4 regions of the Nonomuraea sp. NPDC000554 genome follow, and region 3 is predicted to be linked to each of the others. Evidence: riboswitches for the same ligand, from Rfam matches in the RefSeq annotation. Region 3 holds a riboswitch; each other region holds the start of a gene.
The links. A riboswitch is a leader RNA that binds a small molecule or an ion and turns the genes downstream of it on or off. The one in region 3 is predicted to bind thiamine pyrophosphate.
Positions count from the first base shown of each region.

Region 1 (4,554 bases), on a different contig from region 3:
GGTCGAACGTCTCCACCCGCACGGCCGGCTCCTCCGCACCCGCGCGGGCGCCGAGCAGCAGGTGGTCCATGAGCTGCGCGAGCGACCTGGACCGCTCGGCGATCGTGTGGACGGCCGAGCGCCGCTCGTCGTCGCTCAGCTTGTCCCAGCGCGAGGCGAGCGTGCTCGCGAACCCGCGCACGATCGTGATCGGGGTCCGCAGCTCGTGGCTGGTGGTGGCCAGGAACAGGTCCTTGGCCTCCTCCAGCGCCTTGGCCGTGGACACGTCCCGGAAGTCGACGACGAGCTCGCCCGTCTCCTCGATGCGCGCGCTGACGACGTCCAGCCAGCGGCCGGTGTCGAGCTGGAAGGTCAGCTTCTCGCCCGGGTCCGGCACGGGGAAGGGCGGGCGCCCGCCGATCACGGAGTCGGCGGACATGGCGGTGATCTCGGCCGCGGCGGGGTTCCAGCGCAGCACCCGCCCGGCTCCGTCGAGCACGGCGATGCCGTCGGCGCTGGCGTCGAAGATCGCCCGCTCGTGTGCGCGCTGCCGGACCGCGTCCTGGTAGGCCATCGCGTTGCCGACGGCGATGCCCGCATGCCCGGCGAGCAGCTCCAGCAGTTCCAGCTCCACGTGGCCCGGTTTGCGCCTGGCGAACAGCGCGTACAGCGCCCCGTAGGGTCGGCCGCCGACGGCGGCCAGGCCGAGCGCGATCGTGTGCAGGCCGCTCAGCTCGGCCCACACCAGCTCGTCGAGCCCCTGCGACTCCAGCATGACGGTCTTGCCCGTGCGTAAGAGCTTGCCGACCAGGCTCGTGTGCAGGTCCGTGACGGTGCCTCTGAGAGAGTCGGGCAGCTGGTACGTGCTGACCAGCCGGAGCAGGTCGCCCTCGATGAGCACGAAGCCGCCCGCGTCGGCGCCGGTCAGCTCGGTCAGGCTGGCGGAGATGCGGTCGAGAACCGCCGGCAGCTCCAGCTCGGCGTTGATGTCGCCCACCACGTCCGTGAGCCTGCGCACCAGCCGGGCGCGGCGAGCCATGCGCTGCCCGGCGGCCTCGTCGGCCTCGGCCAGGTGGTGGACGCACACGTACCCCGCCACCGAGCTGCCCTGCCGCAGCGCGCTGATGTCGACCCGCAGGTCGAGCACGGTGCCGTCGCTCCGGACCCGCTTGGTGCGCAGCGACACCTGCCCGCCCGTCCGCACGCGTTCGAGCACCGCGTTGTGCTCCGCCGTCAGCTCGCCCGGGACGATCGGCACCCTGCGGCCGAGCACCTCCTCGGCGGTCCAGCCGAAGAGCCGCTCCGCGGCGAGGTTCCAGACGAGGACGGTCTGGTCCCTGTCGAGCGCGACCACCGCGTTGGGCGAACTGGCGAGTACCGCACTTGCCGTTTCCTGGTCACTACTGGCCCTGTAGTCCCCCACACCTCCATAGTGCCTGTGGCGTCGTGCCGCCGACGGGCGATCCGTCCGATACGCTGCGGTCACGGCTTTCCGAGGAGGGTGAGGGTATGTCGAGCAATGACCTCGATGCCCTGTTGCGGGTTACCTCCTCCACCTATCGCGGAGAGGCGCCACCCGACATCGCGCTCGGCACCTACGACGGCGCCGTCGGCAGGCTGGTGCTGGCCGTGACGGGCAAGGGCCTCGCGGCGTGCAGCTTCGAGCCGGAGGACCGGGTGTTCGAGCAGATCATCCGGCATGTCGGTACGTTCGTCGGCCCCGATCCCGGCAGGCTCGACCCGGTGCGCAGGGAGCTCGACGCGTACTTCTCGGGTCGGCTGCGCACCTTCGCCACGCCGGTCGATCTGGCGCTGGCCACGCCCTTCGCGCGTACGGTCCTGCAGAAGACGATGGCGGTGCCGTACGGCACGACCACGACCCTGGAGGAGATCGGCGAGCGCATCGGCAGGCCGCGCGCGCTGCGCGCGGTCGGCAACGCGCTCGGCGCCAACCCCGTCTGCGTGATCGTGCCGTGCCACCGGGTCGTGCACGCCGACGGCGGGCTCGGCGACTACGCGGGGGGCGTGGCCGCCAAGCAGCACCTGCTCAACGTCGAGCGGCGCGCCTCAGCAGCCCGATGAGCAGCGTCACGAGCGCGGCCACCACCGCCGCGCCGAGCGCCCCGTTCATCCAGGGCTGCCTGGTGAAGCCGATGGCCTCGCGCGCCGACACCCAGAACGCGTCCCACCCCTTCACGGTGGGGGTCGAGGTGGTCAGCCAGTAGGCGACGAAGCCGAGCGCCCAGGGCGCCACCATGGACCACCGCGCAGGGGCGTCCTCGGCGGTGTTCCACCAGGTCGAGCCGCCGAGCAGGAAGTAGTCGACGGCGAGCACCGCGAACATCGGCACGAAGACGGCGCCGATCACGCCCAGGAACGCCCCGTACGAGGTCACGTCCACGACCAGGGCGATGGCGACCGTGATCACGCCGATGGCGGTGGAGAAGATCCGCCGGTCCACCCTGGGCATGAGGTTCTGCAGGGAGATGGTGGTCGAGTAGACGTTGGCGAAGGACTGGTCGGTCTCGCGTAGCACCAGGATGCCGAAGAAGAGCGCGCCGAGCGGCGCCGCGATGAACGGCTCGAAGACGGCGGTGCTGTCCTGGAAGACCGCGCCGGCCCCGGCGATGGCCACCGCGTAGACACCGAGGCCGAGGCAGGCCACCTGGGCCAGGGTGTAGCCGCCGACCACGCCGGTGAACGCGGCGCGGCTGGAGCGGGAGTGCCTGGCGAAGTCGGCCGCCATCGGCACCCACGAGACCGACAGCGCGATCACGTAGTCGACGGCAGGGGCGAAGGCCGTCCAGGACCCGCCGGTCTGCGGCTGCGCCTTGCTCAGGAAGACCACGGCGAACCAGACCAGCGCCACGATCACGCCGGCCGTGACGTACCTACGCAGCAGCCTGATCGCGCCGAGCGGCCAGATCGTCAGCGCGGTGGTCAGCACGCCCGCGGCGATCACCCACACCTGGTAGGGCACGGCGGTCCCGAAGATCGCCGTGGCGGCCTTGGCGATCACCCACAGCTCGAACGCCCCCCAGCCGAGCATCTGGACGATGTTCAGCACGGTCGGGACGTAGGAGATCCGCGTCCCGAACAGGCCGCGGAGCAGCACCATCGCGGGCCGGCCCGTCTGCGTGCCCGGCACCGCCGCCAGGCCCACCATGGCCGTGCCGATCAGGCTGCCGACGACCGTCGCCACGAGCGCCGCGGTGAGGCTGAGCGGCGTGCCCTGGAGCGGGTCGAGCAGGAACAGCGCGCCGGAGAAGCCGAGGAGGCTGACCCCGAGGTTGGCCCAGAGCGCGCCCTGGTCGAGCACGCCGAGAGTCTTCGGGGGAGCCTCGTCGAGGGTCAGCGGAACTTCGTTGACGCCATGCGTCATCGCACACTCCCTACGCCGGCATTACCCGGACAGGTTCATGCGGTCGGCAGCAGCGGTAGCTGCCCTCTCAGCCTGGTTGCCCCAAGCTCCCGCGGGGGTTGGTCGCAAAGCCGGGATCATCCCAGCTCGCGCCCCCATGATGCACTATTCGCCCGCATTCAACTACCCCGCCCCGGCTACTCCCCGGTTGCTCGGTTGGACGTTCGCCGAAGGACACGGTGCTGGGCACGTCGTCGGCCAGTGGGACCAGATGTCGGCATTTTCCGCGATCTCCGAAATGTGACGCCTGATCCGGTTAGGCTCCGATGATCTTCAACAGCCCCAGCCAAGGAGTCGCCCGCGTGACGATCCGAATCCTCGCCACCGCATTGCTCGCCGCCTCGACCACGCTCCTCGCGAGCACCCCCGCCGGCGCGACCGCGGTCGACTACACCGGCAAGGACCCGTACAAGACGGGCTGCGCCCGCTCCTCCCGCGTGATCAAGACAGCGGACCTGCTCACCTACGTCAACAACGAGGACGTCGGCGACGTCACGCTCATGTGGTCGCGCACCTGTAAGGCGGCCTGGGGCGTGATCAAGGTTTCCCCGGAGGCGACCGGCGCCATCCTGCTCGCCACCGATCTCAAGGAGAAGGGGAAGACGTCCTACCGCAGGTATACGGCGGGCAAGGGCGGACGGCACTGGGGGCCGATGTTGGCGGTGGCCTCCGGGAGATGCGTGTACGCCTGGGCCGAGGCGTCAACCGGCCGCACCGTGAAGGACTCCGGGCACGGGAAGACCGCGATGGCGTGCCCCGGGACTGCCCGGTAAGCCCTACCCGGCCTTTCACGCCCGCGGCGGTTCGGGTGGGACCGGCCGCACCGCGGCTACCGTACGGGGACGGCGAGCTCGCGGCCGCGGTAGAAGCCTTCCCGCTCCGCGACGACGTAGGGGGCCATGGCCTCACGTCGACGCGTCTCGGCCTCGGAGGTCCGCCAGGAGTCGCACTCTTCCTTGGTGTCCCACAACGACACCCCGGTGATCTCCTGCTCGTCCTCGGACCAGTACGCGTAGGCGTGGCGCAGACCCTGCGGGTACGGGCTCGGGCGCCACGCCCTTTCGAACTCCTCCAACGTGCCCGGCTTGATGCGGCGCGTCGTCACCCAGACGAAGTGCTCCCTCATCGCAGCCTCCCCCGGAACTCCGATTCGG
Region 1 is NZ_JBEPDC010000018.1:103,424-107,977, reverse strand. It holds gene ABT294_RS30670 (sensor histidine kinase) at 1-1,402, opposite strand, end outside; gene ABT294_RS30665 (methylated-DNA--[protein]-cysteine S-methyltransferase) at 1,489-2,061, shown strand; gene ABT294_RS30660 (purine-cytosine permease family protein) at 2,027-3,361, opposite strand; TPP riboswitch at 3,352-3,464, opposite strand; gene ABT294_RS30655 (DUF2690 domain-containing protein) at 3,703-4,173, shown strand; gene ABT294_RS30650 (hypothetical protein) at 4,230-4,526, opposite strand.
Region 1: it holds a riboswitch for thiamine pyrophosphate, as region 3 does, so the genes downstream of both, ABT294_RS30660 (purine-cytosine permease family protein) here and tenA (thiaminase II) in region 3, are expected to answer to the same signal.

Region 2 (4,554 bases), on a different contig from region 3:
GACGGGCCGCGACGGCGATGTCGGCCCGGTCGTTGACCGCCAGCAGCCGGCCGTGCCGGTCGCAGGCGTCACGGAACACCTCCAGGAGCGCGAGCTCCTCGCGCGCCTCCAGCCCCTTCTCCCGAAGCTGGACGATGTCGACGCCACCGGCCAGCACCGCGTCGAGGAACTGTGGGAGGTCGCCGCGATCACGGCGGCCGTCGGTGCAGAGGTAGAGCCGCGCGTCAGAAAGCGAGGGCTTGGGCACGCCGCTTGACCTCGGTATGACGTCCGGCCTTGATCGCCTCGATGGGCGAACCGGGAAGTGATTCGTCTGGTGTGAAGAGCCAGCGCAGCGATGCGACGTCGTCGTATCCGGCGTCCTGCAGCACGGTCAGCGTGCCGGGCAGGCCCTTCGTCACGTCCTTTCCATCAATGAATACCGCGGGCACCTGGGGCCCGCCGCTACCACGCCTCACGCCGAGGAGCTTGTGGTCCTTCAGGAGCTGCTTGGCCCGCCCCATGGACAGGTCCAGGCGTTGGGCAACTTCGGGGAGAGTGAGCCACTCGTCGATGAGCTGTTCGGTCTCCCGGTCGATCTGTGCAACAGAAAGCGTCACGAACCCACAACTACCACATGGCGCGCTTGCTCAAACAACACAATCCCGTAGGGCGACATCTGGATCTACCAGGCGTTCCGGGTCGAGGCGGTGGCCGCCCTCGATGATCCTGCGTCCCTGGACGAGGTCCCGGGGGCGGTCGACGGCGAGCACCGCGGCGAGGGTGTCGTCGGCGGTGAGCCAGCAGGCCGACCACTTGCCCCTGGCCTCGCCCCGGTAGAGCAGGCGCTCGCCCGCCGGATGGTGCCCGGCGTACTGGACCATGTGCCCGAACTGCTCCGACCAGAAGTACGGAACCGGGTCGTAGACCGCCTCCTCGCCCAGGATCGTGGCCGCGGCCACCTCGGGGGCGTTGAGCGCGGTGTCCCAGTGCTCGACGCGCAGCCTCGTCCCGTAGCGGCGCGACCACCAGGCCGCGCAGTCGCCCACCGCCAGCACGCCCGGCATGGACGTGCGCAGGCGCTCGTCGGTGACGACGCCGTTGTGCAGGTCGAGGTCGGCGTCGGCGAGCCACTCGACCGCCGGGCGGACCCCGATGCCGGTGACCACCACGTGCGCGTCGACGAACTCGCCGCCGACCAGCTCGACGCCGCCCTCGTCGACGGACGCCACCATCGTCTCGAGCCGCAGGTCGATGCCCTCGTACCAGGGCTGGGTGCGGACGCCGATCTCGGCGCCGACGGCGTGCACGAGCGGGGTCGACCCGGCCTCGATCACGGTGACCTCGCAGCCGGCGCGGCGGGCCGCCGTCGCCACCTCGGCGCCGATCCAGCCCGCGCCGATGACCGCCACCCGCGCTCCCCGGACGAGCCTCGCGCGCAGTTCGAGCGCGTCGTCGAGAGTCCGCAGGACGTGTTGCGGTCCGTCTCCGGGCAGCGTGATCGGCTCGGCTCCGGTGGCGATGACGAGGTGGTCGTAGCCCAGCTCGCCCTCGGTGGTCTCCACGACGCCCTCGCGCAGCGCCTTGGCCGAGACGCCCGGCCAGAAGTCCACCCCCAGGGCGTCGAGGTCGGCGTCGACGAAGCTGGAGTCGGCGGTTCCGAGCAGCACCGCCTTGGACAGCGGCGGACGGTCGTAGGGGCGGTGCCGCTCCTGACCGATCAGGGTGATCCTGCCGTCGAACCCGCGTCCGCGCAGCGCCTCGACGCTGCGGACCCCGGCCAGCCCCGCTCCCACCACCACGACATGTCTCACGTTCATGACCATAACGGGGCCCGTCCCGGCGCGTGGCCCCGAGGCCTTAGGCTGAAGACGTAAGACGCGCGGGAGTCCGGCCGTTACCGGGCTGAGAGGAAGGCTTGACCGGGCCTTCGACCGCAAGACACCTGATCCGGATCATGCCGGCGAAGGGAGCGGACATGCAGGTCGTGGTGGGTGGCGGGATCGTCGGGCTGTCGGTGGCCTGGCGCCTGGCCCGCGCCGGCAGGCCGGTGACCGTCGTCGACCCGGCTCCGGCCTCGGGCGCGTCGCACGCGGCGGCGGGCATGCTGGCGCCGGTCAGCGAGGTCACCTACACCGAGGAGCCGCTGCTCCGGCTGGGGATGGCGTCTCTGCGCAGGTGGCCGTCCTTCGCCGCCGACCTCATCGCCGACGCCGGCCTTCCGACCACCGGGCTCACCCCCGTGACACCCGCTGAAGGCGGGCCCGCCCCCCGTGCCGGCAGGGCTCCCACTGATGGCGGCGGGTTGGATTTCCGGTCCGACGGGACTCTCGACGTGGCGTTCGGGGCTGACGACCTGGCCGCGCTCGACGAGCTGGCCACGTTCATGGAGAAGCTGGGGCTGCCGGTCGAGCGGCTCACCGGGCGCGAGTGCCGCCGTCTGGAGCCGATGCTGGCGCCGTCCGTCCGTGGCGGCCTGCTGGCCCCCGGCGACGCGTGGGTGGACCCGCGCCGCGTGACCGCCGCGCTGCTCGTCGCGCTGGAGCGGCGGGGCGTGCCTCTCGTGCGGGCGCGCGTCACCGAGTTGATCCGCGAGGGCGGCGCGGTCACAGGCGTGCGGCTCGCCCCGCCCGGCCACGACGTCCCAGCGCAGCCCCCGCCCGGCCACGGCGTGCCCACGGAGATCCCGGGAGGCCGCGACGTGCCTGGGGAGATCCGGGCGGAGCGGGTCGTCCTGGCGGCAGGGGCGTGGAGTGCCGAGCTGGCCGAGGTGCCCGTCCGGCCGGTCAAGGGGCAGATCATGCGGCTGCGGTCCCCTCAGCCGCTGCTCGGGCGGTGCGTGCGCGGCACCGTGCACGGCGCGTCCGTGTACCTGGTGCCGCGGGGCGACGGCGAGCTGGTCGTGGGAGCCACGCAGGAGGAGCTCGGGTTCGACCGGCGGGTGACGGCGGGCGGCGTGTACGAGCTGCTGCGCGACGCCCGCGAGCTGGTGCCCGGCGTAACCGAGCTGGAGGTGGCCGAGATGGTGGCCGGGCTGCGTCCCGGCACGCCTGACAACGTGCCGCTGATCGGGCCGAGCGCGACGCCGGGGCTGCATCTGGCCACCGGCCACCACCGCGGCGGGGTGCTGCTCGCTCCGCTCACCGCGGCCATGCTGCAAGGCGAGGAGAGCGAGCTGGCGCAGCTCTGCTCACCCCTGAGATATCGGGATATTTCATGAATGTGACGATCAATGGGGCCGCCCAGGAGGTGCCCGACGGCATCACCGTGGCGCAGGCCGTCCAGACCCTGACGACCGCCACCACCGGCGTGGCCGTCGCGGTGAACGGTGAGGTGGTGACGCGGAGCACCTGGGAGACGACGGCGCTCGGCGACCGCGACACCGTCGAGGTGCTCACGGCGGTGCAAGGTGGATGACCTGATCATCGGCGGGGAGAAGTTCTCGTCCCGGCTGATCATGGGGACGGGCGGCGCGCCCTCGCTGGAGGTGCTCGACCAGGCGCTGGTCGCGTCCGGCACCGAGCTGACCACGGTCGCCATGCGGCGGCTGGACCCGTCGGCCCGCGGCTCCGTCCTGGACGTGCTGCGCGAGCGCGGCATCAGGGTGCTGCCGAACACGGCGGGCTGCTTCACGGCCGGAGAGGCGGTGCTGACGGCCCGGCTGGCTCGCGAGGCGCTCGGCACCAACTGGGTCAAGCTGGAGGTCATCGCCGACGAGCGGACGCTGCTGCCCGACCCGATCGAGACGTTCGACGCTGCCGAGCGGCTCGTGTCCGACGGGTTCGTGGTGCTGCCGTACATCGGCGACGACCCCGCGCTCGCCCGGCGGCTGGAGCAGGCGGGCTGCGCGGCCGTGATGCCGCTCGGCGCGCCCATCGGGTCCGGGCTCGGCATCCGCAACCCGCACAACATCGAGCTGATCGTGGAGGCCGCCTCGGTGCCGGTGATCCTCGACGCGGGCATCGGGACGGCGAGCGACGCGGCGCTGGCGATGGAGCTCGGCTGCGACGCCGTCCTCCTGGCGACGGCGGTCACCAGGGCACAGCGGCCCGACCTGATGGCGGCGGCGATGAAGGCGGCCGTCCAGGCCGGACGGCTCGCCCACCAGGCAGGCCGCATCCCCCGCCGCCGCTACGCCGAGGCATCCTCCCCGACCGTCCCCTGAGCCTGGCTCCCCCTCCAGCCCCACCGGCGGGAGAGGGCGCCCCGCTCTTGCGGGCGTCACCCCCGCCGCGGCCGGGCGTTCGTTCCCGCGCATGGGTCCTTTCGGGCGGGGGTGGTGGTGTCGGTGCGGTGGACGGATCGTTACGTCCCGCTTCCTTGGTGGTGGGCGCGTTCCAAGGGGCACGGCTCGGCATCGGTTTCGGGTGGTCAGGCCCTGCCAGTGGCGAAACGCCCGTAAACTCAGCGGGGTGGACACGACGACGGCGGACCCCTTGGTCGGGCGACTTATCGATGGGCGCTACCGCATCGAGTCCCGCATCGCCCGAGGCGGGATGGCGACCGTCTACCTCGCGCTGGACATACGGCTTGACCGTACGGTCGCGCTGAAGGTCATGCACGGCTCGCTGGCCG
Region 2 is NZ_JBEPDC010000007.1:265,188-269,741, reverse strand. It holds gene thiE (thiamine phosphate synthase) at 1-247, opposite strand, end outside; gene ABT294_RS16665 (Rv2175c family DNA-binding protein) at 225-599, opposite strand; gene ABT294_RS16660 (NAD(P)/FAD-dependent oxidoreductase) at 630-1,799, opposite strand; TPP riboswitch at 1,852-1,968, shown strand; gene ABT294_RS16655 (FAD-dependent oxidoreductase) at 1,958-3,199, shown strand; gene thiS (sulfur carrier protein ThiS) at 3,196-3,396, shown strand; gene ABT294_RS16645 (thiazole synthase) at 3,389-4,144, shown strand; gene pknB (Stk1 family PASTA domain-containing Ser/Thr kinase) at 4,392-4,554, shown strand, end outside.
Region 2: it holds a riboswitch for thiamine pyrophosphate, as region 3 does, so the genes downstream of both, ABT294_RS16655 (FAD-dependent oxidoreductase) here and tenA (thiaminase II) in region 3, are expected to answer to the same signal.

Region 3 (4,554 bases):
CATAAGGGGTTCCTCGTCTCGCCCGTTCCTTTCCAAGCGGGAAAAGGCTACGTTGCATTTCAAGCCTCGTCAACGAAAAGCCCTAACGGAGCCACTGAAATCCTGGGCTTTCTCGTCAATCGTTGCAACAGCATTGTTGATAAATGCAATCCACGCCAACCAGCCGTTGCAATGTACTGTTGGTGAACGCACCCGTGAACCCCGAACCGACAGGAGGGCGAGCCGATGCCCGGAGGCAGGCTGACCCACGAGCATCGCCGGCAGATCGCGATCTGGCTGGCCGAAGGGCTGGGATACGCCGAGATCGCCAGGCGGCTGGGCAGGCCCACGTCCACGATCAGCCGCGAAGTGGCACGCAACAGCGCGCCCGGCGGCTACCTGGCCGACCGCGCCCAGCAGGCCGCCGGGCAGCGCGCCCGCCGCAGACCAGTTCAGGCCACGGAGCCACCGGTCGACGGGCGGCCGGCCGAGTCCGTGCGCGGTTTCGTGGAGCAGTTCGCGACGCTGCTGGTCGGAACCGGCCTTTCCCGGATGCCCGCTCGCGTGTTCGTCTGCCTGCTCACCTCCGACTCCGGGGGCCTGACGTCCGCCGAGCTCGTACGCCAGCTGCAGGTCAGCCCGGCGTCGGTGTCCAAGGCCATCGGCTACCTCGAGGGGATCGAGCTGGTCAGGCGCACACAGGGTTCCGGCCGCCGCGAGCGGTACGTCATCGACGACGACGTCTGGCTCCGGGCGTTCAAAGCCGACACCGGGGCACACGCCGAGGTCGCGGAGGCCGCGCGGCACGGGATCGACATCTTCGGCGTCGGCACGCCCGCCGGCACCCGGCTGGGCCAGATGGCTCGGTTCTTCACCTGGATCAGCGAGCAGATGAACGACAGCGGCCTGACCGACGCCGTCATGCACGACGCGCTGACAGTGCTGGCCGCGCTGGTGTACGCCGCTCGGCCACTCACCATGGACGAACTCGCCACGGCACTGGGCTGGCCCATCCAGCGGGCGGCCGACGCCCTGGACGCGATCGGCCGTCGTCCGATCCTCTCCGACCCGCTCACCGTGGAGCAGGTCGGGCGCGGCGCGTACGCCGTCACCCCGAGGTCTGACCGCCTGAGCTCCGCGCAACGCGACGCACTGATCGTCAGTCCGTGCTCGACCCGAGGGAGTCGAAAATGACGAGGCCGGACAGACGTCGCAACCGCGATCCCTCCGGCCACACCCGCGCGGCGGCCGCGCCTCGTTCGGTGCGAGGGCGGACTTGCTTCACGGTCCTCCACGATTCAGCGCGGAAGGACCACCATCCACTCCCTGGTCGGTATCACGGCGGATCCGCGTCAGCGGAAGTCGTCCGCGTGCTCTTCCGCCCACGAGCGGAACGTCCGCGCCGGGCGGCCGAGCAGCCGTTCCACGGTGTCGGTCACCCGCTCGGGCGAGTCCACGAACCCCGCCCACGCCTTCAGCCTGGCCGCCACGAACTCGGCGTCCCCCCAGGCCGCCGTCAGTTGCTCGCGCGCGGTCTCCGGCGGCAGGTCCTCCCATCGCACCTCGCGCCCGATCGCCTCGCCGATGATCCGCACCTGCTCGGCATGGGTGAGGGACTCGGGGCCTGTGAGCACGTATCCGGCCCTGTCGTGCCCGGCGGAGGTGAGGACGTGGACGGCGACGGCCGCGATGTCGCGCTCGTGGATCAGCGACCTGGACGCCTGCCCGTACGGCCACCGCACGACCCCCTGCCTGACCTGGTCGGCCCAGCCGAGCGTGTTGGTGGCGAAGTCGATGGGCCGCAGGAACGTCCATCTCAATCCGGACTTTCGGATCTGCCGCTCGATCTCCTGGTGGAAGATCGTGGGCTGCTCACCGTCCTCGAGGTCGGGGACGTCGGTCGACAGGTACACGACGCGTCGGGCGTGCCGGGCAATCGCGTCCACCACGCCCGGTTGCACGGGAAGCCGCGGCCACATCAGGTAGACGCTCTCCACGTCGCGCAGCGCGGGCTCCAGCGTCGACGGGGACGACAGGTCGCCACGCGCCACCTCCACCCCTTCGGGAAGCGCGGCCCTGCCGGGGTCGCGCACCAGCGCGCGCACCTCGAGCCCCGCCTCGGCCAGCGAGGAGACGACGTGTCTGCCGACGCTTCCGGTCGCACCGGTCACCAGGATCTTGCTCATCCTGCGACCATAGAACCTCAAGCCGACTTGAGGTCAACCGCGGTCTGCTACTGTCGGTCGCGACGCGGGGTGCCCGGAGAACCGGGCTGAGATCACACCCGTAGAACCTGATCTAGTTCGTACTAGCGAAGGGACGTCGCATGTTCTGCGAGGAGATCTGGGCGCGCACGGCCAAACTGCTCGACGCGATCCACAGCCATCCGTTCAACGCCGCCCTCGGCGACGGCACCCTCGACAGGGACCGTTTCGCGTTCTACATCGTGCAGGACGGCCGCTACCTGGTGGCGTACGCCAAGGTGCTCGCGACGGCCTCGGTGCGCGCCACCGACCCCGCCGACGCTGCGTTCTTCGCCGGCAGCGCGCACACGGCGCTCGCCGTCGAGCGCGCCCTGCACACCGGCTACCTCGAGAAGTTCGGGCTGCAGGCCGACGAGGTGGCGGGCGTCGCCACCTCGCCGACCTGCCTGGCCTACGCGTCGTTCCTCCAGGCCACGGCGCTCGCCGCGCCCCTGCCCGTGCTCGCCGCCGCGGTGCTGCCGTGCTTCTGGGTGTACCAGGACGTCGGCGCGGCGCTGCTGGAACGCACGGCGGGTCGGCGCGACCATCCGTACCAGGCGTGGATCGCCACCTACTCCGACGCGGACTTCGCCGCCTCGGTGCAGCAGGCCAGAGCGATCGTCGACCGGCTGGCCGCCTCCGCCGACCCCGCGACACGCGAGGCGATGGCGGAGGCGTTCTGCCGGGCCACCGAGTACGAGTGGATGTTCTGGGACAGCGCGTGGCGGCTCGAAACCTGGCCCACGGCCCGCTGGCTCGGATAACTGTCGAGACGACGTCAGCCAACTCCTGCCGCTGCGGGACAAGATCCCGCCGATCCGCGGCCTGCGCGGTCACCGCGGCGGCTGTACGCCTTCGGACCTCACTTTGACAACCTCAGCTATTCTGCCAGGCGTTCTGCAAGTCGGTCGCGGATCCTCGTGGCGGCAGCGATGCGCTCGTCGAGGGCGGCCAGCCGGGCGCGAGCCTTCTCCAGCGCGAAGTGGCAGATCGGGCTGCCAGGCTGGGTGAAGTCGGCGGGCACCTCCCGGTCCAGCAGGTCGACGAAGGTCTGCACGTCGGTGAGGGTGAAGCCGAGGTTGAGCAGCTCCCGGATGTGGCGCACACGCTGCACGGCGCGCTCGTCGTAGTCGCGGTACCCGGCCGGGGACCGCCGTGGCTCCAGCAGCCCGTGCTGTTGGTACCAGCGCAGCGCCCGAGGGGTAGTGCCCGCGGCACGGGCGGCTTCTGCGATCCGCATGCCCCCCATGGTCACACACGGACGATGAGACCGCCGACGTAGCGTCCGGCCAGGAGGTCGATGAGCGCCTGCGGCGCGCTGTCCAAGCCTTCGACAACCGTGCACGGCTCGCGTAGCCCCAGCTTGCGCCACTCTTCGCGCAGGTGGGGATGGTCGGCCGCGGTGAACCCACGCAGGGTGATGCGCTTGCCGATCAGCGTCATCACGTCGAGCTCCACGGCGGCCGGGTCACCGCCGAGCTGGTGGGCCAGCGCTCCGCACAGCGCGATCCTGGCCCCTGGCCTGGCCAGCTGGACGGCCTCGCGTAGCTGGTGCCCGCCGACGGTGTCGAGCACCGCGTCCACTCCGTCGGGCGCCACATCGGCCATGCTGCCTGTGTGCCGGTCGTAGACGGCGTCGTAGCCGAGGTGGGCGGCGCGGTCGGGGGAGCCGGTGCTACCCACCACGCGGACCGCGCCCAGCAGGCGGGCGATGGGAGAGGCGATGCTGCCGACCGCGCCTGCCGCCCCCGTCACCAGGACTGTGTCGCCTGGCTGTACCTCTGCCGCGGCGCGCAAGCCCACGTAGGTGGTCAAGCCCTGTCCGAGGTGGCGCATCGCCTCCTCAGCGGAGGAGACCGGCTCGATCCGCTGGTAGGCGTCGACGACGGCGTATTCACGCCAGCCACGGCCGTGCCGCACCCAGTCACCGGGAGCCAGATCGGGATCGGTGGAGGCCACCACCTCGCCCACCGCAGGCCCGTACATGACCTCGCCCACCTGGTAGGCGGGCATCGGCGCCGCGGAACCACTCATGAGCGTGCGCATGGCGGCGGTGACGGCCATCCATCGGTTGCGCACCACCACCGGGCCGCTGATCGGGGACCGGGTCAGCTGGAAGAGGTTGAGCGTGACCGGCCGGCCAGTGGGGACGTGGGTGTCGAGGCGGACCTCGCGCGAGTCGAAAGCCACGCGCCGATCGTCGACCTTGACGCAGGCGTCAAGGTCAAGCCCAGCACTTCCCAAGCGTTGGAAAGCGGATCCGACAGCGCCGTCGCGGGGTGGCCCCCCGCTTATGGAACTCCGGCGTGACAGCGTCCAGGACCGACTCCTC
Region 3 is NZ_JBEPDC010000014.1:184,569-189,122, forward strand. It holds gene ABT294_RS26220 (serine hydrolase) at 1-3, opposite strand, end outside; gene ABT294_RS26225 (GbsR/MarR family transcriptional regulator) at 226-1,173, shown strand; gene ABT294_RS26230 (NmrA family NAD(P)-binding protein) at 1,332-2,165, opposite strand; TPP riboswitch at 2,221-2,316, shown strand; gene tenA (thiaminase II) at 2,306-2,986, shown strand; gene ABT294_RS26240 (MerR family transcriptional regulator) at 3,103-3,462, opposite strand; gene ABT294_RS26245 (zinc-binding dehydrogenase) at 3,474-4,412, opposite strand.

Region 4 (4,554 bases), on a different contig from region 3:
GATCTGGATCGTCACCCTCACGGCCTACGCCTCGGCGTTCTGGATCCTCGTCTCCAACGGCTTCCTGCAGAACCCGGTCGGCCACCGGCTCGTGAACGGCGCGCTCGAACTGGCCGACTTCGGCGCGCTGGTGGCCAACCCGGCCGCCCTGGTGGCCTTCGGGCACGTCATAGGCGGCGCGATGGTCACGGGCGGCTTCTTCATGGCCGGGGTGAGCGCCTACCACCTGGCCAAGCGCACCGCCGAGCAGGAGTTCTTCCGCAAGTCGCTGCGGATCGGGGTCGGCGTGGCGCTGCCCGCGATCCTGTTCACCGCGACGTTCGGGGGGCTCGGCTTCGACACCCTCCAGCCGACCAAGCGGGCCGCGTGGTCGGGCGGCGCCCAGCAACTGGCCGAGGCACAGGCGCGGATGGTGGCCGAGCACGGGCCCGGCGACTACCTGCCGTCGGCGGGCTGGGTCCAGGGCGGGGGCATGACCATGATGATCCTGTTCGCGCTGCTGTTCCTCTGCGGCGGGCTGAGCTTCCTGCTGATGCTGTTCCGCCCGGCCGTGCGCAACTTCCGGCCGTGGCACTGGCTGCTGGTCGCGCTGATCCCCGTCCCGTTCGTGACCATGCTCGGCGGGTGGGTCTTCCGCGAGATGGGACGCCAGCCGTGGGCGGTATTCGGGCTGCTGAAGACGTCCGAGGCGATGTCGCCGGTGACCCACGGGCAGATCACCTTCTCGCTGACCGCGTTCGTGACGGTGTTCGCGGTGCTGATCCTGATCAACTACTGGCTGCTGGCCCGTACGGCCCGGCGCGGGCCGGAGGCCGTCGCCTTGGGCGGCGGCGAGCGGCAGGCCGAGACCGCCCCCGCCCTGACCTTCTGAGGAGCCGACATGGAGATCTTCATCCTGGCCTTCTTCGCGCTCGGCTACCTCGTGCTGGCCGGCGCCGACCTCGGCGTCGGCATGCTGCTGCCGTTCCTGGGGCGCTCGCCCGGCGAGCGGCGCGAGGTGATCGCCGCGATCGCGCCGTTCTTCCTCGGCAACGAGGTGTGGCTGGTGGCGACGGCGGGCGTGCTCGCCGGGCTCTTCCCCGAGCTGGAGGGCGAGCTGCTGAGCGGGAACCACTCGGTGGTCGTGGCGCTGCTCGTGGCGTGGGTCGTCCGCGACATGGGGCTGTGGCTGCGCGGGCGGGTGCCCGCGGCCGGCTGGCAGCGCTGTTGCGACGGCGCCGTGGTCGCCGGGAGCTGGGGGCTGGCGCTGAGCTGGGGGTCGCTGCTCAGCGACATGCTGGTCGGCATCGACGGGCCGGTGTCGCTGCTGGCCGCGCTGGCGGTGGCCACGCTGTTCGCCGCGCACGGGCTGGCCTTCGCCGCGCTGCGGCTGCGCGGGGTGCTGAGGGAGCGGGCGGCGGTGCTGTCAGGCGGCGCGGGCGAGGCCCGCACCTACGCCCTGACCGGCACCGCGCTGGCGGTGATCGGCGTGCTGGCGGGGCTCCAGCTGCCGCTCACGCCCGGCGCCACGGGCGCCTTCCTCGCGCCGGTGATCCTGGCGCTGATCCCGCTGCTGGTCGCCTCACAGGCCTGGGTGTGGTGGACGTTCCGGCACCGAGTGACGGGCCCGTCGTACCTCTGAGAGGTCGCGTGGCAGCCGGACGCGCAACACCGGCCACCAAGGGGCGTGGCCGGAGGCGCGAAGCGGGCCCCCGGAAAGGAGCGTGATCGGAGACGCGAAGCGGGACCCCGAAACGGTGGCGTGGCCGGGCGCGGGTGGCGCTACCGGCCACGGGCCGGTAGACGGGGGCGTAGCCGATCAGCGCGCTGGGCGGTGTGGCCGGTTCGGCCGTTAGCGGGTCCTCGCCGTGCGGGTTCGTGCTGCCAGCCGCGGAGTGGAGCTGATTCGATATCCCACGCGGGTGGGTTGCGGCAAGGGGGGCAGCGCGGGTTAGGGTCGAGAACGACAGATCGCGGGGGCCCGGCGAACCGGGCTGAGATAGCGGCTGAGACGGCCGCTGACCGCTGGAACCTGACCGGGTAATGCCGGCGTAGGGAGAGATCAAGTCGTCATGACCGACACTGCGATGACGCACGCCCGCAAGACGTATCTGCACGGGACTCGGGCGGACCTGAGGGTGCCGATGCGGGAGGTGCCGCTCAGCGAGGGCGGCGCCGTGGTGCTCTACGACACCTCTGGGCCGTACACCGACCCCGACTACGACGCCGACGTGCGACGCGGCCTGCCCGCGCTACGGGCGGCCTGGATCGCCGAGCGCGGTGACACCACCTCCTACACCGGCCGTGCCGTGCTGCCTGAGGACGACGGACGGCGCTCCGGCGACCCGCTGCGGAACGCGGCTGCGTTTCCCGAGCGGTCGCCGCGCCGGGCGAGCGGTTCAGGGGCGGTGACGCAGCGGGCGTACGCGCGGCGCGGTGAGATCACCCCTGAGATGGAGTTCGTCGCGCTCCGCGAAGGGGTGGACCCCGAGGTCGTCCGGGTCGAGCTGGCGGCGGGCCGGGCGGTGCTGCCCGCCAACGTCAATCATCCCGAGATCGAACCGATGATCATCGGGCGGAACTTCCTGGTGAAGGTGAACGCCAACATCGGCAACTCAGCGGTGGCCTCCTCGATCGAGGACGAGGTGGCCAAGATGACCTGGGCGACCCGCTGGGGTGCCGACACCATCATGGACCTGTCGACCGGCAGGGACATTCACACCACCCGCGAGTGGATATTGCGTAACTCCCCCGTCCCGGTCGGGACGGTGCCGCTCTATCAGGCCGTGGAGAAGGTCGGCGGCGACCCGGCCGAGCTGACCTGGGAGGTCTTCCGCGACACCGTGATCGAGCAGGCCGAGCAGGGCGTGGACTACATGACGGTGCACGCGGGCGTACTGCTGGAGTACGTGCCGCTGACGGCGCGCCGCCGCACGGGCATCGTGTCGCGCGGTGGTTCGATCATGGCGGCGTGGTGTCTGGCGCATCACCAGGAGAACTTCCTGTATACCCACTTCCGGGAGCTGTGCGAGATTTTCGCCGCATACGACGTGACCTGGTCGTTGGGCGATGGGTTGCGGCCTGGGTCGATCTCCGACGCCAACGATGAGGCGCAGTTCGCCGAGCTGCGCACCCAGGGCGACCTGACGCGGATCGCCGCCCAACACGACAACCAGGTGATGAACGAGGGCCCCGGACACGTCCCGATGCACAAGATCAAGGAGAACGTCGACCTGCAGCGGGAGTGGTGCGACGACGCGCCGTTCTACACGCTCGGGCCCCTGACCACCGACATCGCGCCCGGGTATGACCACATCACCTCGGCGATCGGCGCGGCGATGATCGGCTGGTACGGCACCGCGATGCTGTGCTACGTCACGCCCAAGGAACATCTGGGGCTGCCCGACCGCGACGACGTCAAGGCCGGCGTGATCGCCTACAAGATCGCCGCACACGCCGCAGACCTGGCCAAGGGACACCCCGGCGCGCAGGCGTGGGACGACGCGCTGTCGGACGCGCGGTTCGATTTCCGGTGGGAGGACCAGTTCAATCTTTCGCTTGACCCCGAAACGGCCCGGGCGTTCCACGACGCGACATTGCCCGCCGCGCCCGCCAAGACCGCGCATTTCTGCTCGATGTGCGGCCCGCACTTCTGCTCCATGAAGATCACACGGGACGTCCGGGCATACGCCGCCGAGCGCGGCCTGGACGATGCCGAGGCCCTGGCCGAGGGCCTGCGTGAGAAGGCCGCCGAGTTCGGCGCGTCCGGCGGCCGCATCTACCTCCCGATCTCCCGCACCGACCGCGCCTGACCGGGTCGGGGCGCGCGGCGGCGACCGCTCTCTTACGTGCGCCAGCCTCGACGAGTCGCCCGGATGTCGCCGTTCGCTACAGGAGGGTCCCGCCTGCCACCTCGAACCCGCCGAGCGCCTCGTCCACGCGGGTCAGCGTGTCGGGGTGCAGCGTCAGCCCGGCCGCGGCGACGTTCTCCTCGATGTGCGCCGGAGTGCGGCTGCCGGGGATGGCCACCACGTGCTCGTCCTGGTGCAGCAGCCAGGCCAGGGCGAGCTGGGCGGGAGTGATGCCGAGGCGGGTGGCCAGGTCCCTGATCGGGGCGTAGCGGTCGTTGTTGCCCGCCAGGTTCTCGGCGGAGAAGCGGGGCGCGTTGTGCCGGAAGTCGCCCTCGCCGAGCTCCCGTACCGTCCCGGTGAGGAAGCCGTTGCCGAGCGGGCTCCACGCCACGAGGCCCACGCCCAGCTCCCTGGCCGCCGCGAGCAGGTCGGGCTCGACCGGCCGCCACATCGACCACTCGTTCTGCACGGCCGACACCGGGTGCACGGCGTGCGCCGCGCGCAGCTGGGCGGCGGTCACGTTCGACAGGCCGACGTGCCTGATCAGCCCGTCACGCACCAGCTCGGCCATCGCGCCGACCGTCTCCTCGATCGGCACGCCGGGGTCCGGGTAGTGGACGTAGTACAGGTCGATCACGTCCGTGCCGAGGTTGCGCAGGCTTCGCTCGGCGTAGCGGCGCACCAGCCGCGGCTCGGCGTTCACCCGCAGCTCGCCGAACGCGTA
Region 4 is NZ_JBEPDC010000011.1:115,144-119,697, reverse strand. It holds gene ABT294_RS21840 (cytochrome ubiquinol oxidase subunit I) at 1-871, shown strand, start outside; gene ABT294_RS21835 (cytochrome d ubiquinol oxidase subunit II) at 881-1,621, shown strand; TPP riboswitch at 1,943-2,056, shown strand; gene thiC (phosphomethylpyrimidine synthase ThiC) at 2,052-3,791, shown strand; gene ABT294_RS21825 (aldo/keto reductase) at 3,868-4,554, opposite strand, start outside.
Region 4: it holds a riboswitch for thiamine pyrophosphate, as region 3 does, so the genes downstream of both, thiC (phosphomethylpyrimidine synthase ThiC) here and tenA (thiaminase II) in region 3, are expected to answer to the same signal.